DNA from 3 places in the Paenibacillus sp. FSL H3-0321 genome. Region 1 is predicted to be linked to each of the others. Evidence: predicted binding sites of a transcription regulator. Region 1 holds the regulator's gene; each other region holds the start of a gene.

Region 1 (9,953 bases):
ATTTAGTGTATTCCATCTGAGGGTTGTTATGATCATCCACTGGCGCTCCTTCCAGAATGTACTTTCCTGAAGCAAGCTTGTTAAAATCCAGCTCACCATCAATCAACTGCAGCCGGTGAAGAGGTAATTCTTCCAATCCATAAGTCACTGTAGGTAAATTGCCGCGAGCATCTGCTTCATACCCCTCACTATTGTCCTTATGCTCGATAGTGAGTAGATCCCTGCCACTATACAAGCGGCCGCCTTCTTCAAAACCTGGTTGTGCCTGTACGGCTTGAATATAGCTTTCCGTGGTCGCGTTATCAGAACCGGTGAAGTGTTCTTGAAAATATTCAGCATGACCAATAAGAAAGTCAGTATCATTAAATTTTGACAAGTATTTGTCCATGTCCATACTCTGAGATAACGTGAATGCAGTATTCAGGAGGATCAGACTTAAAGAAAGGCTGATCACCACCAGAGCTGTCCGCTTCTTATTGCGCCCCAGGTTGGCACGAGCCATGAGGGGCATTTTAGCGCCATTGGTTGACTTCCTCAGGTGGGCGCCACCCGTTCTCTTCGCACCTCCATCTGTGTATCTTGCAGCCTCGACAGGAGAAACGTTCGCGGCAATTCTGCCTGGTTTTAACGTACTGATAATGACGGTAATAACTGCAAATATAGCAGAACCGATAAAAATCCACGGGCTCGGGGATACGGATATCTCAGCATTTGCGTGCATGGATCTGTCCATTAGTAAAGGGACAAGTGATTTTCCGACAACAAAACCTATGAGTAAGCCGATGGGGACTCCAAGCACGGAGAGGAATAATGCCTGCCTGCGAATGATCCGGCGGATTTGCCTACTGCTTGTTCCGATAGTCTTTAGAAGTCCGTAAAAACGGATATCGCGCATGACTGATATTTGGAATATGTTATAGATAATCAAGTATCCGGTCAACATTATCAACAGGAGAGCGGCAGTTAGTGCAAGGATGGTTCCCGTATCCATAGCAAAATTGGTGGAGAGATATGACCAGTTAACATTACCGTCGAGATAGTTCGATGCTTTTTTATCCAGGGAATAACCGCTTTCCGTTATTACTTTATCAAGTTTTCCCCGGAGGTCAAAGCTGTTATCGAATTTTAAAAGAGCATTTATGACTCCGGTTTGATCAAAGTCCTGCTTATATGTGCTGCGCAATTCTTCGGCATTGGCATCTATATAAGCTCTGGAAGCAAAGATTTGCCCCACGTTAAACACGGGGTCACTTTTCCACCAGCCTGAGAGCACAAAGTCACGCTGAACCTCTTTGCCATGTATCTCAAGCTTCAGGTTAAATGGTGTCCCCTCTTTCAGGGGAACGTCTAGTAACTCCGCAGTCTTGGAGTCCATGATGACTTCATTTTCTGCAACAGGTTTATGCCCGCCTTCAAGCTCAATAAATCCGAATTTCAGACCAATATCGTCATAATACCAAAACTCCGCATGACGTTTTAACAATTCCTCGTTTGTTACTTTTTTGCTTAGTAAGCGGTCATAAGCCAGTTCCTTAATAAGAGGGTGGTCCTTGATGTGATTAAATTCCTCCTCGTTTAGATATTTGAGTGAGGCATGACCATCTCCACCTGCCTGCCGCATCATTGCCCGCTGCAGGCTTTCCGCCGTGCCGAGTCCCATAGTGAACAGGGTGGTAAATAACAACGAAGTTAAGGCGATAGCGATAATAGCTATGATATTGCGGGTTTTATTAGCCTTCAAAATATTAGTCGATAGATTACGGATTGCTTTATTGCTATTGACCTTGATCATCTGGCGCCACCGCTGACCATTTTGCCGTCCTCAATGCGGATAATCCGGTCGGCCATTTGGGCAATTTCCTCGTTGTGGGTTATCATTACGATCGTTTGGCCGAACTGTTGGCTGGAAACCTTTATAAGTCCAATAACATCAAGGCTAGTTTTGCTGTCGAGGTTGCCGGTTGGTTCGTCGGCCAAAATAATAGCCGGTTTCGACGCCAGCGCTCTGGCAATGGCTACCCGCTGCTGCTGTCCCCCGGAGAGATTACTTGGCAGATTGTATAATTTGTTTTCAAGCCCCAACGTATTCACAATTTTCGACAAGTAGGCTTGGTCTGGTTGTTTTCCGTCCAGTTCAATAGGCAGCACAATATTCTCGGATACGTTCAGGACCGGTACCAAATTATAATTCTGGAATACAAAGCCCATCTTCCGTCTGCGGAAAATGGTCAATTCCTCATCTTTCAACAAGGTAATATTTTTGCCATCGACCGTGACTTCTCCGCTGGTTGGCCGGTCTAGTCCTCCAAGCATATGCAGCAGGGTAGACTTACCGCTGCCGGATGTACCTATAATCGCGACAAACTCCCCATTTTCCACCTTTAGGTTTACCCCATCTAATGCATGAACCGCAGTATCTCCGCTGCCATAAGTTTTTTTTAGATCCTTGGTTTCTAATACTTGCAAGTTGTTCTCCTCCCACACCCCAAAATGTATGTACTTAATCCTCTACAGTACATACAATAGCTTAATAATCTTTCTACATTCTTTCTGAAATCTAACAGTGTTGAAAGAATTATTGATCCATAGGAAGAAAAATAGAGAAAGTAGAACCTCTTTCCTGTTGCGAAGATACCTTGATGTAACCTCCTTCGGCCGCGATGATTTCCCTTGCCAAAAAGAGGCCAATGCCCACACCTTCTTGCGTGTTAACAGCAGGGGAACGATAAAAACGCGTGAATATTTTACCCTGCTCTTCTTCCGCAATGCCTATACCGTTATCGGTAATATTAATTCGGCAAAATAATTCAAAAACATCTACACTAATGGAAATGCCTCCGTTGGTTTTTGTATACTTCACAGCATTATCCAAGATATTGTAGACAGCTTCGACCGTCCATTTTAGATCAAACCATGCCAGCGCTGCTGTACATTTTCTAGCAACCGTGATTTCTTTGCCCTTCGCCTTCGGCATAATTTGCTCCAATGCAAGATCCACCAGCTCTTGGACGGAGCCTTGTCTTGGGATTAGCTTGATAATCCCCGTTTCCAGGCGCGAAGTCTTCATCAAGGCGTGAATCAGGAAATGAAGCTTCTCAGCTTGTGTTGACAGGGCCTTTACACAAGTTGAACCATCTTGAGGTAATTCGTATTCACTGAGAATTTGAGAATATAGCAAGATATTCGAGATAGGTGTTTTCGTTTGATGCGCAATATCGGATATGAGTTCGCTAATTTTATTCTTTTCAGCAAGTGAATTTTTAGAAGATACTGAACAAAGAGCTAGAAAATGGGCGAGCTTTGCCTCTAACGCAGATATAACGGATTCGTCAAAAACCTTCTCTGAAAAGTTGCCGTCAATCGCAGTATCAATCATGTTCTCAAATGTTTTTATAGTTTTGTCGATGTTTTTGCGGTATAGCATAATCGCAGCAGCTGCTGCTATAAGTGCAATAACGGCAATTCCAATACATATATAGTTCGAGATTGTCATTTTATAGCCCATGTATAACCGATCCCATAGACGGTTTTGATGTACTGGGGGGCAGAGGGGCGCTTTTCGAGTTTATCACGCAGCCTTTTTATCGTCACAGACAGGGCATTTTCACCTACATATTCGGCTCCAACTGTCCAGATGCTGTCCACCAGACGATCACGGGAAACAGTAATCCCCCGATTGTCAATCAAGATACGAAGTAGTCTTTGCTCGGTTTTACTAAGCTCGACTGGATTACCATTGTTCAAAAATTTCATTTTATCAAATGAAAAGTAGAAATCGTCAACTTGAATGGTGTCGGGGTGCGGGTGTCTGGCTTTTTTTAGTTGAACTCCTACTCTTGCCCTTAATACCATAAGACTAAAAGGTTTAGTGATATAATCATCGGCACCCAGCTCAAAGCCAGTGACAATATCCGTTTCCAGATCATGAACAGTTAGAACAATAACTGGCACCGTTGTTGTTTGGCGTATGTAAGTTAAAAGATCCAGCCCGCTTCCATCCGGCAAATTAACATCTAGAATTACTAAATCAAAGGCAGTAGTATTTAATTGTTCTTTTGCAGAGGCAAAGTCATGCTTTTGCATGATGGTTATATGGGGCCCTTTGAGTGCAATGACAATACCATCGCTCAAGGCGATATCATCTTCAACTATTAATATGTTATTCATTATTTTTACTCCGATCCTGTCAGTTTTACTTAGCGCGATAACTAAAAAGATGTTTAGCCGGGTGTTATTAATCTACGCATTAACATCTCCCAAAAATAGTATAAAACAGAACTGGGAGGAGATGATGAAATGGCAGAAACATAGGGTGGAATTGAGGGCCATAATTGGTGTCTGGTAACTAATGTCTTTGATAATAATATAACACTTGAAGAATTGTTTGTTGAAACAGCGCCACTGGGTGTGCAAAACTATCAATTGATCCTTGAGAATCAGACTCCGGCTACTGTAACTGGAAAATAGTTCACCATCCTTTGACGAACAATACCCCGTCAGTGATTATAATGACGGGGTATTGATGTCTATGGTTTAAACTTTTCCCAGACAAGTGCCGAAAGTAAATATGGATTTTATGGAGCAAATGAAACATTCTGTACAATATATCGAATTACGAAGAACGCAATAATGAACAGGGAGGCGAATCCAAGTAAAAAGGAAATGATAGCTTTATCTGAACGCGTGAGTTTACTCATTGCGATCACTCCTAGTTAATATTTAGTAGATTATACAATTAATCGGTGCACATCACAAACTCCTTGTTAATTTACTTGGACGAACTGCTCAACGAATTGTTGCCGGTCTCTTTTGTTGAAGTGTGGCTTGCTAACATTCTCTCTCCACATTCCATTGGAAGCCAGTGTACTGAAGTCCACGTTATAAAATCGCTCAATTTCTCCTTGCGTGAGAGCTACGGAATAGATTTTCCCATCGTATGGAATCACCATGTCAATCGAAGCAGCTCCGTGGAATTGCGCGAATAATTGGCTTGTTTCTTCCATAAGAAGTTTGTTTATTTGGTCGCCTGTAGAAAAGTAATCGATGTAATCTTCGTTCGTAATGCCGGAGGTTGGGTTCGCTTCTTTATATGCTTGGTAGGTCTCAAAAAAAGTAACGGTTATATTGTCTGTCCCGACGATTACATCTTTTATAAAAGTTTTACCTGTAAGGTTGGCAGTAAAAGCTAGCACCTCGTCAGCAGATAAAGGTACTTGATCAGCAGACGTTGATTGAGTGGGGTTGGCAGTTCGTTCAGCTGAAGGTGAAGGGGTTGGGGCAGTTGCAGGTTCTGCTGTAGACTTAGTCGTTGGTTTTGTTGCTGGAGATGGACTTGATTCGGTTGTTGGCTTGGCAGTAACCATCGCTGTTGCTAGCGCCGTAATCGAAGCAGTATGATCATCTGACTTGTCCTCGTTCCCGGTGGTAACCAGCCCTATGATGCCGGCGGCTATTAAGACCACCCAGAACCACCAAATATTATAGAATGGTTTGTTCTTTTTCATCTTTTTCCTCCCGCCTGTAAGGGTGAATTCCTGTATAACTCTAGGATAGCCCATTCAGTCACCTTACATAAGTATGGATAAGACATATGCGCGTAACCAAACTTAAAGAGAACGGCCAATAGCGGAACGAATAGCTGATCTTCAAACTATATGGTATTTATTACCCATTTTGTGGGCATTGCAAGCGTATGGTGTATGCTCTTTATTTTATATTCTGCTTGCGGAAAAGCCAGGTTATTTATACTTATATTGGTTTGACAAAAAACCGTCCAGACGGTATAGTTGGGATCGGGGTGATAAGGTGACTATACATAACAACAGCTCCAAGAAAAAAATGATTTTGCAAGCGGCCTCCTCCATTGTTCGTGATCAAGGGGTGGAACACTTAACTCTGGAAGCTGTGGCTAAAGCGGCCAACGTGAGCAAAGGCGGTTTACTGTATCACTTTCCTAACAAGGAACAACTGGTTTCCGGTATGGTGGATGAGCTGACCCGAAACTTTACGGAAGATGTTCAGAGCCGTGTAGAGCATGACCAGCAACAAGCTGGTAAATGGAGCAGGGCATACATTGAATCTACTTTTTATGGTTTTGGAGAAGGCAGTGACATGAACTCGGTGCTGGCAGCAGCTTTATTTACGAATCCCGGCTTGTTGACAAACATGCAGGAGAAATATGCTGAATGGCAACATAATTTTGAAAATGACGGTGTGGATCCACTGCGGGCAACCATTGCCCGACTGGCGACCGACGGACTCTGGTTTGCGGAAAAGTTTGGACTGGCACCGCCAGATCTGGAGTTAAAAGAACGTATTTACAAAGAATTGATGGACGGAGTAAAGGAGGAGAAGTAAGTGCCGTATCTGTTTTTGGCGATATCCATTGCCAGCGAACTTGTAGGAACTTCGATGCTCAAAGCATCGCAAGGATTCACCAAAATAATCCCGGTAATCGTAATGCTGATTAGTTTCATTTGCTCGTTCTTCTTTTTGTCGTTGTCACTGAAGACTATTCCATTAAATGCGGCCTATGCAATTTGGTCTGGAATCGGAGTGGTAGCTACAGTTCTGATCTCGGTACTGATCTGGAAAGAAAAAATAAATACAGGCAGCGTAATAGGAATAACCTTAATCGTCATTGGTGTGATTGTGCTGAATTTGCTGGGTCCCGGTCATAGTTCTTCTGAAGAAGCTGCCGAAACACAACAAACCAGCCTTTCCGATAGAGCCTAAGACGAAGCTGTTGAAATAAAGATCATATACAATTTGTTCCATACAACAGTATAATGACGAAATAACAGTACCCTGCCAGAACGGTGGGGTATTTTCATATTCAAAAATACAGGGGAGTGAGTAAAAGTTGTCTGTGCATCGGGAGAATTTCTTCATTAATGGAATTGGCGTATTTAGCGTATTGATGTGGCTCATATCGGCTGTAGCTTGTATTTACGCATTCGTACTGTTGGTTAAACTTGCCCGTAGAGGAATAGTAGCTTTGGATTTGTACATATATGCTAAAAACCGTGAAATACGCGACCGTTATGAATCAGCAGACAGGAAGGACCCATATTAAGCACAATGAAAAACACCCTCAATCATTTTTTTGTGATCCTTTGGGTGTTTTTGCTTTTTGTCTGACCACCATACTGTTACTCCCTTATTGTAACCCGTGTTCCAATAGGTACGATTGCTGCAAGGGCCAGCACATCCTCATTGTACATGCGGATACAGCCATGGGAGACCATATGTCCGATGGAGGAAGGGTCATTCGTTCCATGAATGCCGTAATGTGGTTTGGATAGACCCATCCAGAATGCACCGAAGGGTCCGCCAGGCTTAGGCTGTTTGTTAATGATAGTGTATTCTCCCGCCGGTGAAACGGTAAGCATGGTGCCAATACCGACAGGGAACCCTCGGGTAACGATGTTATTGTCAAGCAAATAAAGCATGCGCTGCGACAGATCAACAATAATCCGATAATTAGGCATAGGTTCAGCACTCCTTTGATATCAGAATATGTGCGGAGTGCTGTTGCTGTTCGAAGGAAATGTTATTTAAGAGGAATAGAACAAATGTTCGCAATGAGTAAAATGACCATTTGAAAAGGGGAAAGGGCTGCTTCACTTGAAAAAGTGAAGCAGCCCTTAAATATGAACAAAATATTAATGGATATCGCGGAAGAGACCGATAACTCGTCCCAAAATCGTAACGCGGTTAAGACGGAGGGGTTCATAAGCCGGATTCTCCGGCTGTAGACGAATGTGGTCACGTTCTTTGTAGAATGTCTTGACGGTAGCTTCGTCTTCTTCAGTCATGGCAACGACGATATCGCCATTGTCAGCAGTCTGCTGCTGGCGGACGATTACGTAGTCACCATTCATAATACCTGCTTCCACCATGCTGTCACCGAGAACGGAGAGCATAAATACCTTGTTGTCTCCCACGTAGTGGGAAGGTAGTGGGAAGTAATCTTCGATATTCTCCGTTGCGGTAATCGGCACCCCGGCGGTGACCTTACCTACGACAGGAATACGGGTAACCGTCTGTACGAACTGATGTACATTCTCGGAATCTTCCTGGCCGAGCAGTTCAATTGCACGCGGTTTCGTAGGGTCGCGGCGGATAAGGCCTTTCTTCTCAAGCCGGTCCAGATGGCCGTGCACTGTGGAGCTTGAGGCTAGGCCTACAGCTTCACCGATTTCCCGGACGGACGGAGGATAACCCTTGCTACGGACTTCGTTACGTATAAATTCCAGGATCGCCAGTTGACGACTCGAAATCTTTGACATCGGAATCAACCCCATATAGTATGTTTGGGAAAATTATAACATAGAACTTCCGTTCGTACAAACATAAGTTCTAACAATCTGAGATTAATAGTGGAAATAGTAGCTTTTTACCATATTAGTATCTAATAACGGCTTGGAAATGGCGGGAAAAGGCAAAGCCGGTGCTGGAAACTGGCACATTTATGGATACGGAAAAAAAGCGAACAATTGTTCTAAAAAATCTATTGATCAAAACACATGTTCGTGTTATATTATTTTCGAAAGTAAGAACAAGTGTTTGGAGGACGATAACAATGTTAAAATACAGTACATACCGCAGCATCTACGAAGAGGCCGGTGATGTTAATACTACTAGAGGACAATCTGCTTCTAATCATATGAATGAAATGAAACAATCCGCCGCCGCTTTATTTGCAGAGATCTTAGGATTATGCCGTAAAGAATATCTGGTGAAGCTTGTGCTGGTTTTTATGCTTGTTGTATCCGGATTTACAGTTGTTGGAAATGTTTTTGCGAGTTCAGCATCATTAGTGAAGCAGGAGAAACGGGTAGTAGTTGAACGCGGAGACACGCTATGGAGTATCGCCCTTAAGAACAAACCAGCGGGTATGAAGACGGTCGTATATATAGAAGGAATTAAAAAAACAAGCGGTTTGAAGAACGGGAACATTCAGGCCGGAGATATACTGACATTGCCTGTGTATTAACTTCATCATAAGCAGTATAGACTGACGTAAAGAGCTTTCAGGGGGTAGACCTTGACAAGCTCTTTTTCTCATGGCAAAGTTAGAATGAATTTATAGGGGAGGGGAAAGCATTGAATATTGACGAATTGGTCGCACGCATCAATGAACTGGCACGCAAACAGAAGAATGGCGGCCTGAGTGAAGAGGAATTGGCTGAACGGGCCAAGCTCCGCGAGATTTATCTGGGCAACATCCGCAGCAACTTCCGGGCCCAGCTCGACACCATTGAAATCGTGGATAATGATGAGCATGAACAAGGCAACAAGGGACTCAAACATTAGTCCAGTGTGTCTTTTTCATAGATATTACAGGATGACTAGGGGGAACTGACATGGCCCGTTCTTGGGAAAGAATGGTTCAACGCAACACACAGCAGGTCAACAAGCAAAGAAAGAAGCAGGGCAAGGATTCCATTTATGCTTCTTCGTCAAAATCAGCTGCGAAAAACAGTGATATCTTTAAGGGCCGCAACATTGCATTTCCAGTTGTTCTAATGTTGCTTGGAATTATGTTCTGGGTGGTAGGCTCGATCGACGAGGCCAGAGGCAGCGGCATCCTTGCCAATTGGCTAGGCGTCGTTCTTTACTTTGCGCTGGCGGCACTTCTATTCTTCCGGCGTCCGTATCTGAAGGTTGAGCGCAACAGAGTGTCTACGATTAAGTATAACCGTGAACGCTGGCTGCAGGCTGGAGATATTGAGAAGATCACTTTGTCCCGTGGAGTGGTTGTGCTTAAATATAAGGGCAAGCGCAAACAGTGGATTTTCTCCAAGCTGATTAACCGTTATAACACTGAGGCTATGGGTGTACGCCTGGAGGAGTTCGGCAAAGCCAATAACATCGAAGTAGTACACGAGTAGGAAGATACAACAGCATAGGGAGAGGGAGAAATCTAATGCCAATTACCGCCGTACTAT
Region 2 (9,953 bases), 1.6 Mb from region 1:
ACACCAGGAAGCGGAACAATCCGCGCGCGGAGGTATCCTTCTCGAACTGCACCGCCCGGTCGTACAGTGCTTTGAGATTGTTCTGGCGTTGAAATCCACCGGGTAGTCCGCCCACCCATTCCAGATAGCCGCTCTCGCCGTAGATGCGCCAGATCAACGCACTGAGACTGCCCTGACGGGCTGCATTTCTCCAACCCTCCAATAATGCTGTGAAAGCTTGCAGCTTCTTCCGCAGTGCAGGCGGAATCTGTGATACCGCTGCTTCATCGGCTCCCCATCCGGCGCCGCCTAATTGCAGCGCACCGGTTGCACCACCGGATTCAAATTCTTCTGCGGAAGCTGCAGAAACGTTATTAAGGGGGGATACAGCCGCAGCAACCTCAGCCGCAGCAGTAAGCTCCTGTTCGGCCATAATGACTTCACCGGTACTGCCCGCAGCCGAGTCACCTGCAGCCGCCATCAGGGCATCATAGAAAGAACCCTGGCTGCATAGACGAACCATTGCCAGCTCTTCCTCACTTAAATTGACTACAGGTGAGCGCAGCACCCCCGCCAGCGGAATATCCTGACGGGGATTATCCACTACTTGCAGCAGCGACAAGGCAATTTCCACTTCCGTTGCCTGGAAATACCCCTTGTTCTGATCGCCGTAGGCCGGAATGCCTTCCAGGCGGAGCTCCTCAATCATCAGCGGTGTCCATATCCGCGCAGAACGCAGCAAAATAACGATGTCGCCGTACACTACAGGACGCATGCTACGCAAGGACTTGTCATAGATAAGCAGCGGCGCGCCACCGGTCATCCCGGTCATCTGCGAGATGCGCCGGGCAATGGCCCGCGCTTCCAGCTGCGCCGTCTCGCTCTCGATGGCTTCGCTCTCCTGGGGAGGAAGCTCCCCGTCTTCAGCGGCTTCCTCCATGCGGCCCGCCGGTGCAGTCCCCCGGTCAATCAGCAGCAGCTCCGGCGCGAAATAAGTATCCGGCCGGTTCTCCTCCGCTCCCGGGAAATTCGCCCCGTAGACCAGTTCGGCACGCTCATCGTAGCTGATCTCTGCAACGGTCCTGTTCATGATCTGGCGGAAAATCATATTGACGGCATTCACAACTTCCATCCGGCTGCGGAAATTACGCGCCAGATCGATCACCGAGCCCCGGGCAGCAGCTGCTCCGCCCTGCTCTTTCTCATCTCCGAGAATCCCCTCTCGGCCAGCCCCGTTATTTGACGCACCAAAGCTGAGATACTTGTCCAGAAACAACCCCGGCTCCGCCAGGCGGAAGCGGTAAATACTCTGCTTCATGTCGCCGACCATAAACCGGTTGCCCGGCGATTCGCGGGAGATAAGCCGCACGATCTCTTCCTGTACGCTGTTCGTATCCTGGTATTCATCCAGCAGTACCTCATCGAACTGCCCGCGGTATTCCATTGCCGCATCCGATGGCAGCGAATGGCCCGGTGCAGAATCAGGATGGCGCAGAATCTGCAGGCAGTAATGCTCCAGATCGCTGAAATCGACCAGACCGCGGCCTGCTTTCTCAATCCGGTAACGTTCACCGAACTCGATGACCGTCTCAGCGAGCTCCTGCATCAGCGGAGCCGCCTCATGCAGCTCCGCCAGAAAAACCTCGGCTGGACGCCCAAACAGTGATTTTTGCAGCTCCAGCAGGCTCTTCTTCACATTGTCCCGCAGCTCCTTGACCGTCTCCTGGAGTCCTGGGTCAGTTGCATCCTTCTTGCAAGCCTTAAGCTTGCCAAAGGAAATCTCTATGAATATATTATAGAGCTCTGCCCAGGGTTTATTTAACAGATCATCCTGCAGCGCCCGGACCATTTCCAGATCCGCAGTCAGATTCTCCGCATAGGGAGCCGGTCCGCCGGGCTGCAAGGCGATTTCATGCCCCTGAATAAGCTGGCTGGCCGCGCCGTCCAGCGTAAGCTTCGCCTCGGCAAGAATGCTCTGCACCCAAGCCGTACGGCTCAGAGCTTCCGTGTCCGGCAGCGAGAAATCAGCCGCAGTATCCCTCAGCCACTGTGCCGGCCAGGGATGGCTGCGGGCAAAATCATGCAGCCGCTGGACCAGCGCATGCACCGCATCATCGGTACGCTCGCCGCTGAACCAGTCTGCAAGCTTTACGAAAATGCCATCTTCTCCGTCTTCAGAGACCTCGCCGTATTTCTCTTCCAGCAGCTCCTCCAGCAGCTCTTGGCGCATCATCTCCGCCTCGTGCTCATTCAGAATCCGAAATCCGGGGTCAATGGGGATCTGCTGATAATAACGCCGGATGACTTCCAGACAAAAGGAATGCAGGGTCGTGATCGACGCTCTCCCCAGCAAGGCAAGCTGGCGGCGCAAGTAGTCATTGTCCGCTGCACCGCCCTCTTCCGCCCCCTCTTGCTCCTCTAGCTTCCGCTCCAGTGCCTCGCGGATCCGCTGCCGCATCTCAGAGGCTGCTGCCTTCGTGAAGGTGGCCACCAGCAGCCGGTCCACGCTGAAGCCGTTCTCCTCATTACTGATCTTGCGGATAATCCGCTCGACCAGTACGGCTGTTTTGCCGGAGCCTGCCGCTGCCGCAACCAGAATATCATCGCCGCTCTCGGCAATAGCGCGCCATTGATCATCGCTCCACAGGCTGCCTTCCGGCTTGGCCTCTATTTCAGCTCTAATACTCACGGCTTCTCTCCTCCTTTATGGGACAGCAGATCCCAAATCACGTCTTTGCCCGGCTTTGCAAGATTGTTATAGCCATTGCCCTCCACAGCCTCGTCAAACTGGCATACCGGCCGGAAGGAACAGAACGTGCAGGCTGTTTCCTGCTGAATCCGGTATGGCTGGATCGCCACATCGCCTTCCGTAATCCGCGTCCCGATATCGGAAATATTGCTCCGCACCGAGGACAGCAAATGCCCCCACTGCTCAGGCGTGGCTACAGAGGCGCTGCTGTAAAAGCTGCCGTCGCTCTTCAGCGCTACCGGCACAATTGAGGAATGCCCTTTATCGAGCGTAGTATCCATTAGTGAAACGACCTCACGGTCCGCAGTCAGCAGACCCTTCATTTTGAACCGTTTCAGAAGCTCCTGCTCCGCCTGCTCACGGTTCAACCCGTTTGGCGACGAAAGCAGCGGATCATGCACATGGAAATACAGGGTTCCTGCCGGAAGCGCAGCCTTGCCCAGCCACTGCTCGGAATAGGTGAGCAGCACATCGAGATAAGTCAGCATCTGCAGCGACAGCCCATAGTACACCTCATGCAGCTTAAGATCCTTCTGGCTTGATTTATAGTCAATAACCCGCAACAGAACTCCATGCTCTCCTTCGGCCATATCGACACGGTCAATCCGGCCCACCACCTCCATTACACAGCCGTTAGGCAATGTAATTCTCAGCGGCGGGAGATCTTTACCCGGGCCAAAGTCCAGCTCCAGCCCCACCGGCTCGAAGCTGCCCCGGCGGGCATGCTCGCCGAGGATCACGGAAGCGCGGCCGACAATATTCTTCAGTTTGCGGGAAATGTATCCGTAGCGTTTGCTGCTCATCAGAATTTCGCCCTGCAGGAGCGGTGACAGCTTGTCTACTGTCTCTCCGGCTTCCCGGCGGCATTCCTCAGCCGTCAAGCTCCCCCAGCCGCGGCCCTGCTCCTGCAGCCGCTTGGCCATATCGCTTAGCGCGGCATGGAAGAGCTGTCCAATGTCCGGCGCCTGCAGCTTATAGAGCTGGCGTTCTTTCAGCCTTAAGCCGTATGAAGCAAAATGGGAGAAGGAGCAGGCAACGAATTTCTCCATACGCGACACGCTGCCGCGCAGTGTTCTGCCTCCGTATAGACGGAGGCTGGTCTCCCGCTTAAGCGGAATGCCGTCATTGCGGTAGAACAGCGAACCCAGCAGCTGCTGCAGCTTCGGACTCCAATGCTCATCCTCCGCGAACCAGTTATAGACATCCCACCACAGTCCGGGGATTTCCACTCCCTGCCGCCACTGGCGCAGCTGCATGATCAGCATGCGCAGGCTTTGTCCGGGATGCCCCACAAAGCCCAGATGCAAAGCTTCACCTGCATCGGCTTCGTCAGGAGATACCGCTGCGGGGAACCCGGAAAGGGACCGTTCTTGCAAAGCATCCGGGAACATGCCATGCAGCTGGCGGATGATTTCCGAAGGCAGCAGCGCTTTGCCCTCATCATCGGCTGTGGCATAGCTGATCCACAGTCTGGTGCTTGCCGTTGTCAGCGCGCCATAGATCAGGAAGCGCTCATCGAGCAGCTTGCGCGAGGATCCCGGAGCCAGCTCCATTCCGCTGTTCTCCAGCAGCAGCCGTTCTCCCTCGGACAGGATGCCATCCTCTTTGAACTGTGCAGGGACAACCCCTTCGTTGAATCCCAGCAGGAAAGCATATTTTACACCTGAAACCCTCGTCCGGTCCATGCTTCCGACCAGCACCTGATCCAGGGCAGGCGGAACCAAACCCATCTTAAGCTCGCTGAGTCCGGTCTCCAGCACCCCGGCAAACAGCTCAAATTCCATTCTCTCCGATCCCATCATTTCCGCGATCTGATCCAGCAAATCGAGCACTGCATCCCATAGCTGGCTGTGTTCCCGCGCACGTTCCGGCTGTCCCAGCTCAAGTGCCTCTCTGCTCAGCTTCTCCAGCTTCCGGGCGGTATCCGACTCCCGGAGCAGCAGGTACACCGCTGTACATAGCTCCAGACCACTGCGGCTCTTCTTGACTCTTTTCTCAAAAGCATACAGCGGACCGGTAATGCACTCCCGGCACCGCTCCATTTTCAGAAGCAGCTCCTCATCCACAATCCGGCTGCCTTCCAGCGAAAGACTGGGGATTCCTTTCCAGGAACGTCCGTCGGTCCAGCGGTATCCATGGATGCCGCAGGCCAGCACATAATTCTCCAGCGCGTCCATATCCTCGCGGGTAATACTGCCGTCAAGCGGAAGCAGAAGCTCGGTCTTCACACAGCGGAACACATCCTCATACCGCCAGCGGCGACGCACCACATCAAGTGCGGACCGTACAAATTCCACCAGCGGATGATGCAGCTCATTCACCTTCTGGTCCAGGAAGAACGGGACGCCATAGTCTTGAAACAACGGGGTAATCAGCTGCTCATAATCTGAAATGTTGCGCATGAATACAGCCATCTCGCCGTACTCCGCCCCTTCATCCCGGGCCAGCCTGATCATTTCACGCAGCGCGCCCTCGACCTCTGTTCTATGCGAAACTGCAGCGCTGATCGTGATGGCTTCCGCAGCCTGCCCGGTATCGCCGCTCCAGCGGCTGCGGCGGTGAAATCCGCGCTCCAGGTGGGCCAAGGCCGGACTTCCGGCGAAACGCGGAAGCACAGGCGGCGCCAGCAGCTCGTCCCAGACCGCAAGGCCCAGCTCTTCGGCCATCCCGCGCAGCTTGATATACGTAACTGCGGAGGGGTGAAACAACTCCAGTTCATGCGGCTGCAGCCCCGTTGGATAAATCCGGTCAAGCGTAAGGGCCACTGTCACCCTTGATGCATGCTGCATCAGTTCGCGCAGCACCATAAATTCCTGCGGGGTAAAACCATGGAACCCGTCTACCCAGATCTCGGCTTCTCTTATGTAAGAGGAATCCGCAATATGCTCCGCCAGTTCAGCCAGCCGGTCTTCCTGATCTATATACAGCTGTGACATTTCCTGCTCCAACTCGCTGAATACGATATGCAGATCATCCAGCTTGCCGGCCAGAATCGGACTGCTTCCTATGGCCTCACGCATTCTTGCCAGCTGTTCTTCCAGATCGGAAGCACCCAGGCAGCAGCGCTTCAGCTCGGTATGCAGTGCACTGAGCCGTTCCACAAAGCCCGGTCTCTCGCTTGAAGCGCCGAACAGCTTCAGTTCTTCCTTGCGGCGGTTGACGATCTTGTATATCAGCATTTTTTTGCCTTCTTCGCTGATGGGCAGACTGGCGCTGCCCCCGGTCTCCTGCTTCACCCGGAATGCAAGCCGCGAGAAGCTCAAGGTCTGGGCCCGGATGCTGCCCTTCACGCTGCCTGCTGCCAGCAGGCCTCTCTCCGCCCCGAACGAGCCCTGCTCCGGAACAAGTACAATGATCGGTGCGCCCAGCGGCTCAGACTCCAGCTTTGAGGATACCGTTTCCCATATTCTTGTTGTCTTGCCGCTGCCCGAGCGGCCTATCAAAAAGTTTACCGTCATTGCAGTAGACTCCTTCCGTGGCCAAATCTATGAATACAACCGGTATCAATTTTCTAAACCCAGTTGATGAATCCGTCCCAACATTATAGCATATCTCTTCCAAACGGAACATACGTTTGCCATTGTTTTCAAGTTTCAGCGGATGGATATCCGCATGTACAGCACAAAGAGACTGCCGCGTTTTTAAGCTGCGGCAGTCTCTTGATCATTCACAGTAATATTCACAAATAAGCATGGTCCAGCTTCACTTCCTGCTGCCCTCCCCTTTCTTCATCAGCAGCGGTTCCAGCCACCGGGCCGCCTCTTCTTGGGAGGAGAACGCCCCTCCCGGACAGCCATACATTCTTTTGGTGGACAATGCGGTCACCGGCTTATACAAGGCAAGCAGCATGGCATTTCCCATTACTATGGCAATACCTACGCACAGGCGGGAGATTTCGTCCTTATGGGCCTTGCACCAGTCCATGTACAGCTTCGCCGAGTCACGCGGAGGACGTTCACTGCGTTCTCCCTGCTGCTGCATCAGCAGCCCGAAAGGCACTTTTCGCTCCAGCAGCTTCTCCCAATAAAGGATATACTCCTCCACCGTCTCCCGGCCAAAATCACTCCCAAGATTAATGCTTACAAGCGGCCAACCAGACTCATCTATCGATAGGCTCATTTCCCTTCCCCCTGTTACGATGATATGCGGAACCCGCCTGATTGCTGCTGCAGCTTCCATAGACGGGCATACAGCCCCTCCGAGGCCAGCAATGCCTCATGGCGTCCCTGCTCAGCCAGTCTTCCTTCTTCAAGTACGATAATGTTATCCGCGCCGCGGACCGTTTTGAGCCGGTGGGCAATAACGACGACCGTCCGCCCCTGGATCAAGGCATCAATGGCCTGCTGGATTTCGGCTTCGTTCTGCGGGTCCAGTGAGGCAGTCGCTTCATCCAGCAGTACAAGCGGAGCATCCTTGAGAATGGCGCGGGCAATCGAGATCCGCTGCTTCTCCCCACCGGACAGCGTACTCCCGCCTTCACCTACCGGGGTGTCATAACCCATGGGCAGCTTCATGATGAAATCATGGCAGCGCGCCGTTTCCGCCGCCCGCCGGATCTCTTCATGAGAAGCCTCTGGCCGGCCGAAGGCAATGTTATTGCCAATCGTATCCTGGAACAGATACACATCCTGGAAGACCACAGATACCGCCTTCAGTAAATGCTCCGGCTCTATCTCACTGAGCTTTCGTCCTCCAAGCGTGATATGGCCCTCATTCGGATCATAGAACCGCGAGATTAGGCGAAGCACAGTGCTTTTGCCGCTGCCTGAGGGCCCGACAATAGCTGTCAGCGATCCCTGGGGCAGCACAATGCTCAAATCCTTCAGCACCGGTTCACCGCCATAGCCAAAGGTTACATTCCGGAAGGTTATGTCGCCGTTCTGCGGCAGCGGTGCGGATTCTCCAGTCATGAACGGTTCGTTCAGCAGATCAACGATACGGCCGCCTGCCTGTTCGTTGTAGCGGAATTCCGCATAGTTCGCCAGTGCGTTCGTCAACGGATCATAGATTCGGGTGCCGACGACCAGGAACACGGCAAATTGCAGCACGCCAAGCTCGCCGCCGAGCAGCAGATGTACACCGATATAGACCATCAGCGGCAGTCCGGCTCTTAGAAGGCCCATGGCAGTCAAGATCACCGGCCCGAAGATTCCCTCAAGCCTGATGCTTTCTTTCATTAGAGTCTTGAAGGAGTGCTCCAGACGGACAAAACGCTGGCCTGTCAGATTATAAGCCTTCATCACGCGGATGCCGTTCAAATATTCCTGCAGCCGGTTGGCGGCGTTCAGCTTGGCCCGCATATGCGAGGCTCCAAGCCTGCGTCTTAGGCGAGAAGACAGAATCATCATCAGAAGGGCGAACGGAAGTGCGGCGAACATGGCCAGAGCCATGCGAAAGTCCAGCATAAGCATGCCGGACAGGGCGAATAGCGGCAGTACAAAGGCACCGGCGAGCTGCGGCAGCAGATGGGAGATGCCGGTCTCCACCAGCGTAAAGTCGCCCATGATCATATTGGCGAGATCGCCGGGGTCCCGGCGTGTCAGATAGCCAAGCGGAAGCTTGCGCAGATGTTCGGCCAGTTCTGCCCGGCCCTGTGCAGCCACGTTGTAGGCTCCCCGGTATGCCGAGCGGTAAGCGGGAATCTCACTGAGGAACATCAGCACTGCCGTGGCCGCAAGTCCGCCGCAAATCCACCATAGCCGCTCTGTCTGCAGCACCATCCCGGGAGAAATGTACGGCTCGAAAATAAGCCGGACCGCTTCAATAATAAGCGCAAACGGAAAAACGGCAGCCAAATTACTGAGCAGCGAATACAGCACTGGTTTTAGCAACTGGCGCGGATTACCCGCAGTAATATTATGCAGTACCTTCATGTTCCAAGCCTCCCTTTTCCATCACCCATTCTCCTGCACCGGTATAAGCCCGCCACATGTCCGCATAGAGGCCGTTCTGCGAGAGCAGCCCCTCATGCTTGCCCTGCTCAGCAATCTGTCCGTCCCGCAGCACCAGAATCTGCCCGGCTTCACGGATCGAGGATAGTCTATGGGCAATGACAATGACCGTCTTGCCGCGCATCAGCTCAGTAAGCGCAAGCTGCATCTGATGCTCATTCTCCGGATCGGCAAAAGCAGTCGCTTCATCAAGCACCAGCACCGGCGAATTTTTAAGAATGGCCCGCGCCACCGCAATTCGCTGTTCTTCTCCACCTGAGAGGTATACCCCGCCTTCGCCGATCAGCGTATCGTAGCCCTGCGGCAGGCGTGTAATAAAATCGTCGCACTGGGCCGCTCTAGCTGCAGCTTCGACCTCATGCCTTGAAGCTCCCGGTTTGCCGACGGCAATGTTCTCGTATAGCGTGTCGTAGAACAGGAAGGATTCCTGGAACACAAAAGCCACTGTGTCCATCAGTTCACGAACTGCCATATGCCGGATGTCCACGCCGCCGATGCGAATATTCCCTTCCTGCGGGTCCCAGAACCGCGGCACCAGACTCGCCACCGTGGATTTGCCCGAACCGGATGGTCCGACCAGTGCCGTTACCTGCCCCTGCTCTGCCCGAAAGGAAATATGACTCAGCGCAGCAGCAGCTTCCCCGCTCTCATCATACGTAAAGCTCACATTGGAAAACTCGATCTCAAAACTGCCTGGAGACTCCGGCGACAGAGGTTCCGGTACCGGCTGCTGTGCCAGCAGCTCGTCCATTCTCCGCACGCCTTCGCCGATATCACGGGTGCTGGAGGCCAGCGCGAGCAGCTTGTACAGCGGGGCTGAAATGCCCGGCGCCATAATCAGAAAGAACAGCAGCACCGCGGCTGTCGACCTATTGTCCGGCTCCCGGCTCAGCAGGTAGACGCCAACGGGCAGGATGAAGAGAAACAAGGAAGCCAGCAATGTTTTGAAGGTGATGTAACCGTTCTGGAAACGGTCTGTGTACTCCAGGCAGTAATCCCGGTAGCTGACCATATCGCGGTAAAATTTGCGGAAGGAGTGGACCGTCTGGCCGAACACCTTGACAGCAGGCATCCCCCGCACATATTGCACAGCAGATGCATTGATGTTCTCCAGCGACTGATGATACTGCTTCACACTGGCCTGCCCCCTGCTGCTGGTCATCAGAACCGCCTGCAGAATGATCCCGAGCAGAACCGGAAGCAGACAAGCGGCCGCCAGCGGCGGGCTGAGCCAGAACATCACCCCAAGCATCAGTATTGTAGTTGCCATTGCG
Region 3 (9,953 bases), 3.7 Mb from region 1:
CCAGAGTTATTATTTCTGGCGGATTCTCAAAAATACGCTGGTCTTAAGCTTCTATCAGCTGTTGTTCGGATTCCCGGCTCCAATTCTGCTTGCGCTGCTGCTGAATGAGCTGAGGCATGAAATGTTCAAACGCACGGTGCAGACGGTCTCATATATTCCCCATTTTATCTCTATTGTGGTGATCTGCGGAATGGTTGTGGATTTCTCGTCCCGGGACGGGCTGTTTAACTCCATTATTGTCTTCTTCGGCGGCGAGAGCAGCGCCCTGCTGAGTGATCCGGGCAATTTCCGCACCATTTACACTGCTTCATCCATCTGGCAGGAGCTTGGCTTCTCCACGATTATTTATTTGGCTGCCCTTAGCGGAATTAATCCCGAGCTGTACGATGCTTCTAAAGTGGACGGCGCGAGCCGGATGCGTCAGGTGTGGCATATCACCCTGCCGGGCATCATCCCGATGATTGTCATTTTGCTTATTCTGCGCATTGGCGGGTTGATGGAGATCGGATTTGAGAAGATTATCCTGCTCTATAATCCGAATGTCTACGATACGGCGGATGTCATCTCTACTTTTGTCTATCGCAAAGGGATCAGTGAAAGCGCCGAGTTCAGCTACACCACAGCTGTAGGCCTATTCCAGTCGGTCGTCAACTTTATCCTGCTGATTGGCGCCAACCGTCTATCCAAAGCGGTATCCGACAATAAGCTGTTCTAGTACGTGTTAAACTCCAAAGGTGAAGTTAAGCGCATGCAGGCGTGCAAGCACACATTCACCTGGGAAGATAAAGTGAGGGATTTCCATGAAAATAAAAAGAACGATTGGAGAAAGGCTATTTGACGGGGCAAATATGCTCCTGATGGTCGTGATGATCATCTTCACCTTGTATCCGTTGCTGCATGTACTGAATGCATCGCTTAGCGACTCGGGGCGATTAATGGCCCACAGCGGTCTGCTCTTCTTCCCTGAAGGGTTCAATCTGGACAGCTATAAGCTGGTGCTGAGCAATCCCAGCATTCTGTCCGGCTACCGGAATACGATTGTGATTGTGGTGCTGGGGACGGCGCTCAATCTGCTGTTCACCATTCTTGGCGCGTATACCTTGTCCCGCAAAAATTTCATGCTCCGGAATCCGATTATGCTGGCCATTGTGTTCACGATGTTCTTCAACGGCGGGATTATTCCAACTTACCTGCTGATTAACAACACGCTGCACATGGGTAACAATTTACTGGCTCTCATCGTGCCGGGACTGGTCAGCAGCTATAATCTGATCATTATGCGCACCTCGTTTCAGGAGATTTCCGAAAGCCTGCTGGAATCGGCAAGGATTGATGGTGCGGGAGAGGTACGCATCCTCTGGCGGATTGTGGTACCCTTATCCATGCCGGTCATTGCAGTAATGATTCTATTTTATGGTGTGGCTCACTGGAACTCCTGGTTTGGTGCGATCCTGTATCTCCGCGACCGTAATTTGTATCCGCTCCAGCTGGTGCTGCGGGAAATTCTGATTCAGAACAGCACGGATTCGATGACGACGGCAGCGGCAATGGGCGACAAGGAGGCCATCGGTGAAAGTGTGAAATACGCAACGGTCATGGTGGCCACACTGCCTATTCTGTTCATTTATCCGTTTTTGCAGAAATATTTTGTCAAAGGCGTTATGATTGGAGCCATTAAGGAATAATTCAAATTTTGCCGCCAAAGCTTACTTTTGAGGAGGAGACCCATGAAGAAGAAGAGCATCCTGTTGTCCTGGAGTATCTCTTATCTGGTAATCCTGCTCATTCCTATCCTCATCGGCGCAGCCGTCTTTGTGGAATCCCGCAATCTGCTGGAGGAGGAAGTCAACCGCTCGAATATGGTTCTGCTGTCCCAGGTGCAGGAGAACATCGACAGCCAGATGGGAGATATCGGAAGTATCAGCAGCCAGCTAATGGCTGATTCCCAGCTTAGCAGCTTCATCAACCACGCTTCCGAACAGGATGCAAGATGGCGGCTGATGGGGCTTGATCTGATCAAAAACCTCAAATCCATCCGGATCGGGAATGGACTGATCCGTGAATTATATATTTATGTCAAAGCTTCCGACGTGGCGTTATCCTCCTCTTCGCTGGTTTCTAAGAACTTTTTGTATGAGATTTATTATGAGGGGACCGGCGTGACCGAGCAGGAGTGGACACGGCTGATGCAGGAATCCCGCGAAAGTGTGTTCCGCAAAATGGAGGTTCGGAGTGAGGATCAGCGCATTGAGGAGACGCTGGTCTATCTCCAGCCCTTCCCTATTCAGGCAACCGGCGACAGTCCGGCTACCTTTGTGGTCACTTTGGACCCCGACCGGTTCCAGCAGGCTATAAATAATGTGCGTTTGGACAAGGAGAGCACAGTATTCATCCTTGACCGTGACGGGCGCACGCTATTTTCTACCGGACCTATTGAAACCCCTTACACTATAAAGGCTTATTTGCAGTTGAACAAAGATTCCGGAAGAAGGACAGGAACGGCAGAATGGAACGGTGAATCCGTGACGGTCTCGCAGATTTCCTCCAATGTGCAGGACTGGCAGTATGTCTCTATTGTTCCTACACGCATTTATGCCAAAAAGCTGACGGTCATCCGCAACATCACCTTTGCCGGGGTTGCGGCCGTACTCATGCTCGGCGGCGTGGCGGCCTGGTGGTTCACCCGGCGAAATTACCGGCCGCTCGGCCGGATCATGAATATCATCTCCGATAAAGTCAAAGTGAAGCTGGAGCAGCGGGACGATGAATTCGGCATTCTGCAAAACGTGCTGACCCGGGCCTGGGAAGAGCAGGATCAATTCGCTACAAGGCTTAAAGAGCAGCAGACAATGGTGCGCAGCAGCTTCCTGTCGAGAATGATGAAGGGACGGGTGCGGCCTGGAGCGGAGCTTGCTGCGGAGATGGAGCACCTGGGCATTCGCTTGGAGACGGATTCTTTTGCCGTACTGCTCCTGCATATCGAGAATTATGGGGGATTATTCCGCACCAGAGAGCCGGAGGATAAGGAGAAGAAAATTCAATTCGTCCATCTGATTCTAACCAATGTGCTGGAGGAGCTGATGAGCGCAGTGGGTCCCGTCTATTCCGCCGAGATGGACGGAAGAATTGCCTTTCTGGTCAATATCCGGGGAAGTGCTGGGGAGGCACTCCCGCAGTTGATCAAGTCCGCCGAAGAGGCGCAGCATTTCATCCAATCGCGTTTCCTGGTCTATTTCTCGGTGGGAGTAAGCGGCATCCGCCAATCCATAGCGGAAATCGCAGCCTGCTTCCGGGAATCGGAGGAGGCGCTCGAATACCGGCTGATTCTGGGCATTGGCCAGATTATTGACCAGAACCGGATCCGCCAGCCCAAAGAGGAATTGTATTATCCGCTGGATCTGGAGCGGCAGCTGGTCAATTATATCGCCACGGGCAACTATGCCCGCTCCACCGAGGTCATGAATGAGATCCTGATGACCAATTTCGCCGGGGAGCCCTTGTCTGTCGAATTGGCCCGCTGTCTGATGTTCGAGCTGATCGGCACCATGCTGAAGGCCACCGAGCAGATGAAGAGCGATGACCGGAAGGAACTAACTCAGCGCAACGAGCTGATCCGCCAGCTGTTTGCCTGCGAGACCTTTGAGGAGATTGAGGCGGAACTGCTGCGGATTCTGGAGACGGTCTGCCAAATGGTTCATGAACGCAAGCGGTCCCACAATACGGAGCTGAAGGATCAGCTGGTTGATTTCATCCATGAGAGCTATTCTGATGTTAATCTGGGACTGACCCACATTTCGGAGCGTTTCCGTTTCCACCCTACCTATGTCTCCAAGTACTTCAAGGAACAGACCGGGGTAAATGTCATCGACTATATTAATCAGTACAGAATTGAACAAGCCAAGAAGATATTACAGGAGGACGAACTGAACGTGCAGGAGGTATCGGAGCGTGTGGGCTTCCTGAACAGCAACTCCTTCATCCGCGTCTTCAAAAAATATGAGGGGATCACCCCCGGCCAATATAAGCAAAATAACCGGTTAATCCACCACGAGAGTTGATGAACATTTCAATGAAATTAGTAAAGGAGCAATGACTGGCATGTGGAAAAAAGCGATTGAAGATGCGCTTGGCGTGACCAAACGCAACATCTCAAGATTCGGGGACCGGTTCCCCCATGTGAGCGCAGGCGATGAGCATTATACGCTGAATGACAACACAGAGTGGACGGCAGGCTTCTGGTCCGGTATTCTCTGGCTGTGCTCTGAATACAGTGACGATCCCGTCTATCGCGGACAGGCGGTAAAAACCGTGCAGAATTTCCGCCGCCGCATGGACCATAAGATCATCTTCGATCATCATGATATCGGCTTTATGTATTCGCTGTCTTCCAAGGCGCAGTGGATTATTGAGAAGGATGCCGCCGCAAGACAATTGACGCTGGAGGCTGCGGACATGCTAATGAAGCGCTGGCGCGAAGAAGCGGGATTGATCCAGGCTTGGGGACCGGAAGGGGACCCGGTGAATGGCGGGCGAATTATTATAGACTGCCTGCTCAATCTGCCGCTGCTGCTCTGGGCTTCGGAGCAGACCGGTGACATTAGATACCGCCGGGCTGCAGAACTGCATGCCCGCAAAGCCCGCCGTTTTCTGGTGCGCGGTGATGATTCCAGCTACCATACCTTTTACTTCGATCCGGCGACCGGAGAAGCGATTCGGGGCGGAACACACCAAGGGTATAGCGACGGTTCCACCTGGACCCGCGGGCAGGCCTGGGGCATTTACGGCTTCGCCTTGATCAGCCGCTATCTGCAGAGCCCGGAGATGCTGGAGACAGCGCAGCGCCTGGGCCGCTACTTCATCGCCCATCTGCCGGAGGATCAGGTAGCCTATTGGGACTTTGACGCTCCGCAGGGGCCGGATACGAAACGGGACAGCTCCGCCTCTGCCATCGCCGCCTGCGGCCTGCTGGAGATAGCTTCGCAGCTGGATGCCGATGATCCGGAACGCCAGTTTTTTCTGGACGCTGCGGAGGCATCAGTGAAGTCACTGGCAGAGCATTATTCCACGCAGGGTGCCGAGGAAGCGGAAGGCCTGCTAAAGCATGGTTCGTACTCCGTTAGAGGTGGCGAGTCCCCGGATGATTACACCATCTGGGGCGATTATTACTATTTGGAGGCATTGATGCGGCTGGAGCGGGGCATTCCGGGGTACTGGTACGAGCGGTAGCCCGGAAGCAAGCTTGCTCTTTCAAGCTGGAGAAGCATAAGCAAGAGCACCTGGATGGGTGCTCTTTGTGCTTTTAGAGCAGATGTTCTGCTGAAGCGGATTAAAATACACGAATGATCAGGGGATGCAGGTTACAGCCGCACGAACACTCCTCCAGAGTGTTTTTTAAAGATTTATATGCTAGAGTGTGTCTTCAAACTGGAAGAGCTCTGGGGAAGCAATATTGAAAGTAGGTCCCCCTTAATTACGAGGGACGGACTCAGGAGACGCTATGGAGAGTAAACCCCCTGTTTATTCTCTTTTGCGGACCCAGACGACCTTATCTGTTCTGCATTCTATCTAAAAGCGGCCATCATGGAAAAATAACTGCGCTGGAGTCCGTTTTCCTACTGTAACAGGCTAAAAGCCCCAAATAAGTGCAACTCGGTCCGTTTGTACTCAGAGCCAGGAATACACTTTCCGGACACACACACGCCTTCGGAAGAAGAGCGAAGTCCCTGGAACACCGAGACGTAAGCCTCCACACAAAAAACTACCTAGTAGCGAAACGCCTTTCTCCGCATGTGATCAGAAAATGGTACTGTAAATTGTCCTTATCGTTCTCCCTGAAACGGATCCCGTCCTTGTAAGGATGGTGTAGCCGTTTCTACTTGGTGCACTTCACGCCGCTCCTTGCTCTTCAGTCGTGTAGTTTGCGCCTGTTTTGCTGTGAGCACCGGTACCGCCGCATTGCCCCCGTCCATTTCCGTAAGTTGCTTCCAGTAGCGCTTGGGCATCAGGGAGGAACGCAGCCGGTCGTTGCGGCGCTCCTGGATACCGATGGCAGTATAGAATTTCTTCCACAGGCGGCGATAGGCTTCTTCAGCCGCATCCGGCTCCGGGGGTATCCATTCCTGCAGTGGAATAATGGCTTCTTGGCCGGGCTGATGGATCAGCGCCATCCTATGGGTCTTGTCATAGATCATGAAGCTTTCGCCCTGAAACCGGTCGCAGAAATGCTCCTGAATGACAGGGAGCACGTAGTTGCGGGGTTCAATCACCGCCGCCATGACCGGACCGTAAACGGAAAACCGCACAAAACCGAGAAAAAGATGCCCTTCCCGCCGCAGATGCTGTACTGCCTTCTGCAAGGCATTCACGGTATCATCGGCAAGCATGTCCATAACCTTGCGGCCATGTGCGAAGCCGAGATACAGAAAATTCAGCAGCAGCAGTTCCTTGTCTGGCGTACATGTCCAGAATCCTAAACGGACAAGCTCTTCGGCCTCAGGACAGATGCGCAGAGGTATGGAGCGCAGCACCCGGTCTGCTTTGGCGTTGTCGGTCTCAATCCATTTGGATTCCAGCAGCAGACCTTGCCCCTCACCCTCCGAATGTATGGTAAGCGGGGTTTCTTTCCATTGATAACTCTCGAACACGCAGCATAGCAGGCCCTCAAAGCTGCCGTCATAGGTATAGGCCAGAGCGGCCGTCTTGAACATCAGGAGGATTCTCCTTTCCTCAGTGCTGCCGCTCCCGCTGCAGGCAAGGCTGCCAAATACGTGTCATCGAACAGGGAAAGCTGCTCGTACTGCGGCTGTAGAAACGGGGACAGCTCTTGGCCGGACATGAGTGAACGAAGCAGGGTATGCTCGCCGACTTTTAACCCCTCCAGCATTTTTCCCTTACAGGTAATGAAAAATTGAGCGCGCTTCAGCACGACACCGAGCTTCTTCAGCGCGTAAAAATCCAATGTTCCCGCCCGCCGTGCTTTTACAATCCGCTGAGCACTCCTTACGCCGATGCCCGGTACACGCAACAGCGTTTCGTACGGCACACGGTTGATTTCAACCGGGAACTGCTCGCGGTGATTGATGGCCCAGCTGCATTTGGGATCAAGCAGCGGATTGAAATTGGGCGCCGCTTCATCCAGCAGCTCCTTGGCCTGAAAGCCATAGAAGCGCAGCAGCCAATCAGCCTGATAGAGCCGGTGTTCCCGCAGGAGCGGAGGTTTGGTGTCCAGGGAAGGCAGCAGCGAATGCTCTACCACGGGGGTGTAGGCAGAGTAAAAGATACGCTTCAGCCCATACTTCCGGTACAACCCTTCCGTGAGGTTGAGAATCTGGTAATCGGTATCCGGTGTTGCCCCTACGATCATTTGTGTACTCTGCCCGGCCGGTGCGAAGCGGGGAGCATGGTTGTATTTGACAATGTCCGAAGAATTCTCGTTTATCTTCTCTTTAATAAGGGCCATCGGTTTCAGAATGGACTGTTTGCTCTTATCGGGAGCAAGCCGGCCAAGACTCTCCTTGGAGGGCAGCTCGATGTTGACGCTCATGCGGTCGGCGAGCAGGCCGAGTCTGGACAGCAATATATCATCTGCGCCGGGAATCGCCTTCACATGGATATAGCCCCCGAAATGATGGACGTTCCGCAGCAGATCCAGAGCGGCAATCAGCTGCTCGGTTGTATAATCGGGGTTACGCATAATGCCGGAGCTGAGAAACAGGCCTTCAATGTAATTGCGGCGGTAGAACTGCATGGTGAGGTCTGCGATTTCCTCCGGTGTAAATGCAGCACGGCGCGTCTGATTCGATTTGCGGTTGACACAATACGCACAATCATAAACACAGCTGTTCGTCATGAGCACCTTTAGCAGTGAAATGCAGCGGCCGTCCGCCGCAAAGCTGTGGCAGATGCCCATACTGACGGCATTGCCCATGCCTCCGGCCTGACTTTTGCGGTCCGATCCGCTTGAGGTACAGGCCACATCATATTTGGCCGAAGCCGTTAAAATTTCGAGTTTCTCCATGATATCCACGGTCAAATCCCCCTCACTTGGGAAAAGTATAACCCGAACAAATGTTCTTGTCAAAATCAAAGAAATACATAAAAATACACACATAAGGGTGTCCTTTCGTGTCAGTGCATATGCACCGCAGCGCGCCGTGCAACAAAGCCGCAGGATTTTGCAAGAAAACGCAATACTATAGTTTTAGCAAGGTTTTGCTTATAAGATTAGTTGTGAAAGGAGGGCGCAGCATTGAACGTTATATTTGAAGCCGATTCAGGATTAGACCGGGGTGTCGCCAAAGTAAGTACCCATCCTGCGGAAAAGGAACATTGGGGGAATATTAAAGAGGCTATTCATACCGCAGAGAAAAAGCTTGTAGTGATCAACGCGAAAAATGACCGCCATGTTCAAATCGGGTGGAGTACGGTTGCTGTAATTGAAGCGGAAGACCGCATGTGCAGCGTACGTGTAATTACCGGGGAAAGGTATTTGCTCAATAAACGGTTGAAGGTTGTCAACGAAAGTCTGGATTCAGCCCTTTTTATGAAAATCAATAATCAAACCATCATCAATACGGGTTATATTAAAGAGTTTTCATCCACAGACAACGCAAGGATTCAAGTGGTGCTCACGGATCATTCCAGTTACTTTGTCAGCCGCTATTACATTAAACAATTCAGGGGGAGATATCATGATTAGCCAGTTCAAGCATTCTTTTTTTCAAGTATTTACGGTGACATCCTTATGGGTAACGTTACTGTTAACGTTGTTTTATAGGGAACAACCGATCAGTATGGTATACCTGTGGCATGTTGCGGGGATTGCTGCAATATCGGCCGTATTATTTGGAATTATGTACGATGCCTTATGGAATCATTTCACTTTAAAGCCGTTCTGGAATATTCTGATTTCCTCCATTATTACGATAGTGGGCGGAATGCTGATTGTCTGGTTATTTTCACAAGATATGTTTCACGTTATTCTGCCCTGGTGGCCCGGAATGCTGTTATTGTCGGTTGTATTGCACACCATAGCTTTTTATTTCTACGCTAGAATAGACAGCCGGAAAAGAGTGGAAGAGCTGAACAAGATACTGAAGTAGGCTGCAGCGGGGCGGGGGGCGAAAGTGTTATTCCTAAGGAATTAACTACTCCCGGCTCTGTAATCTGGCCAAAATGTATGCGCATTCCTACTTATGCTATAATAGCATCTAATAGTAGATTAGATTGTTGGTTTAGGCTGAGTGGGTTTGCCGATTTGTGAAAATTAGGTCAGGGGTGTTGCAGGGATGAGAGGATATAACATTTGGCGTCCGTTGATGCTGATATTGGTTGCGCTGCTTACGAGAAGTGTGGTTACGAACCTGTGCCTTCTGTTTGGCATGGGCAATGATTCAGCGACCAGCGTCGGCATGATCGGCGCGATTATAGCTGCGTTTGTGATGTATAACCGGATGACGAAACAACGGCGTAAAAAATAAAAATCAGGCCGCCGGGGACCGCGCCCCTTCGTGCTTTTCCTAAACACCCGCTCATGGAGCGGGTGTTTAGGAATGTCTGGGTGGATGAACAAGCCGAATATTCACAATATTAACAGATGAAACTTTGCTTTTATAGAAGCTGAGCTTGTATATTAATATTAAGTTGTTGAAATAAGTATAGAGATGATAATAGGGAGAGAATACATTGAGCACACAAAGTTTTGGAGTTCCATTAGAAGGGTTTGCTGAATTCAGCAGAGTCGTCGCCGCAGAAGGTGCAGTGCTGTTAAAGAATGAAGGACAAGTTCTTCCGCTTCAGGCAAGTGACAACGTTGCCATTTTCGGCAGAACCCAGGTGAATTATTATCGCAGCGGAACCGGTTCGGGCGGCAGTGTCCATGTTTCGCATACAACCAATCTGCTGGATGGTCTTCGGAGTAAACAGAACATTTCTATTAACCAGCCATTGGCAGC

Evidence for each region. The regulator LexA, encoded in region 1, represses DNA repair genes until DNA is damaged. The targets are predictions, from matches to a motif close to CGAACATATGTTCG.
Region 2: a site for LexA is predicted at 6,292-6,305, ahead of addB (helicase-exonuclease AddAB subunit AddB). Genes of this name have one in related genera too.
Region 3: a site for LexA is predicted at 8,061-8,074, ahead of MHI45_RS19830 (putative DNA modification/repair radical SAM protein). Genes of this name have one in related genera too.

The regions. Positions count from the first base shown of each region.
Region 1 covers NZ_JBBODH010000001.1:767,691-777,643, reverse strand. Annotated here, with positions in the region: gene MHI45_RS03225 (ABC transporter permease) at 1-1,792, opposite strand, end outside; gene MHI45_RS03220 (ABC transporter ATP-binding protein) at 1,789-2,466, opposite strand; gene MHI45_RS03215 (sensor histidine kinase) at 2,576-3,493, opposite strand; gene MHI45_RS03210 (response regulator transcription factor) at 3,490-4,167, opposite strand; gene MHI45_RS03205 (hypothetical protein) at 4,764-5,504, opposite strand; gene MHI45_RS03200 (TetR/AcrR family transcriptional regulator) at 5,806-6,357, shown strand; gene MHI45_RS03195 (DMT family transporter) at 6,358-6,735, shown strand; gene MHI45_RS03190 (L,D-transpeptidase) at 7,152-7,490, opposite strand; gene lexA (transcriptional repressor LexA) at 7,665-8,291, opposite strand; gene MHI45_RS03180 (LysM peptidoglycan-binding domain-containing protein) at 8,585-8,998, shown strand; gene MHI45_RS03175 (DUF896 domain-containing protein) at 9,109-9,318, shown strand; gene MHI45_RS03170 (hypothetical protein) at 9,369-9,896, shown strand; gene MHI45_RS03165 (HAD family hydrolase) at 9,932-9,953, shown strand, end outside.
Region 2 covers NZ_JBBODH010000001.1:2,397,006-2,406,958, forward strand. Annotated here, with positions in the region: gene MHI45_RS10615 (UvrD-helicase domain-containing protein) at 1-2,668, opposite strand, end outside; gene addB (helicase-exonuclease AddAB subunit AddB) at 2,665-6,186, opposite strand; gene MHI45_RS10625 (hypothetical protein) at 6,431-6,847, opposite strand; gene MHI45_RS10630 (ABC transporter ATP-binding protein) at 6,862-8,601, opposite strand; gene MHI45_RS10635 (ABC transporter ATP-binding protein) at 8,585-9,953, opposite strand, start outside.
Region 3 covers NZ_JBBODH010000001.1:4,428,390-4,438,342, forward strand. Annotated here, with positions in the region: gene MHI45_RS19805 (ABC transporter permease) at 1-715, shown strand, start outside; gene MHI45_RS19810 (carbohydrate ABC transporter permease) at 801-1,685, shown strand; gene MHI45_RS19815 (helix-turn-helix domain-containing protein) at 1,728-4,058, shown strand; gene MHI45_RS19820 (glycoside hydrolase family 88 protein) at 4,099-5,226, shown strand; gene MHI45_RS19825 (TIGR03915 family putative DNA repair protein) at 5,820-6,707, opposite strand; gene MHI45_RS19830 (putative DNA modification/repair radical SAM protein) at 6,707-8,017, opposite strand; gene MHI45_RS19835 (LytTR family DNA-binding domain-containing protein) at 8,249-8,698, shown strand; gene MHI45_RS19840 (hypothetical protein) at 8,691-9,101, shown strand; gene MHI45_RS19845 (hypothetical protein) at 9,288-9,479, shown strand; gene MHI45_RS19850 (glycoside hydrolase family 3 C-terminal domain-containing protein) at 9,685-9,953, shown strand, end outside.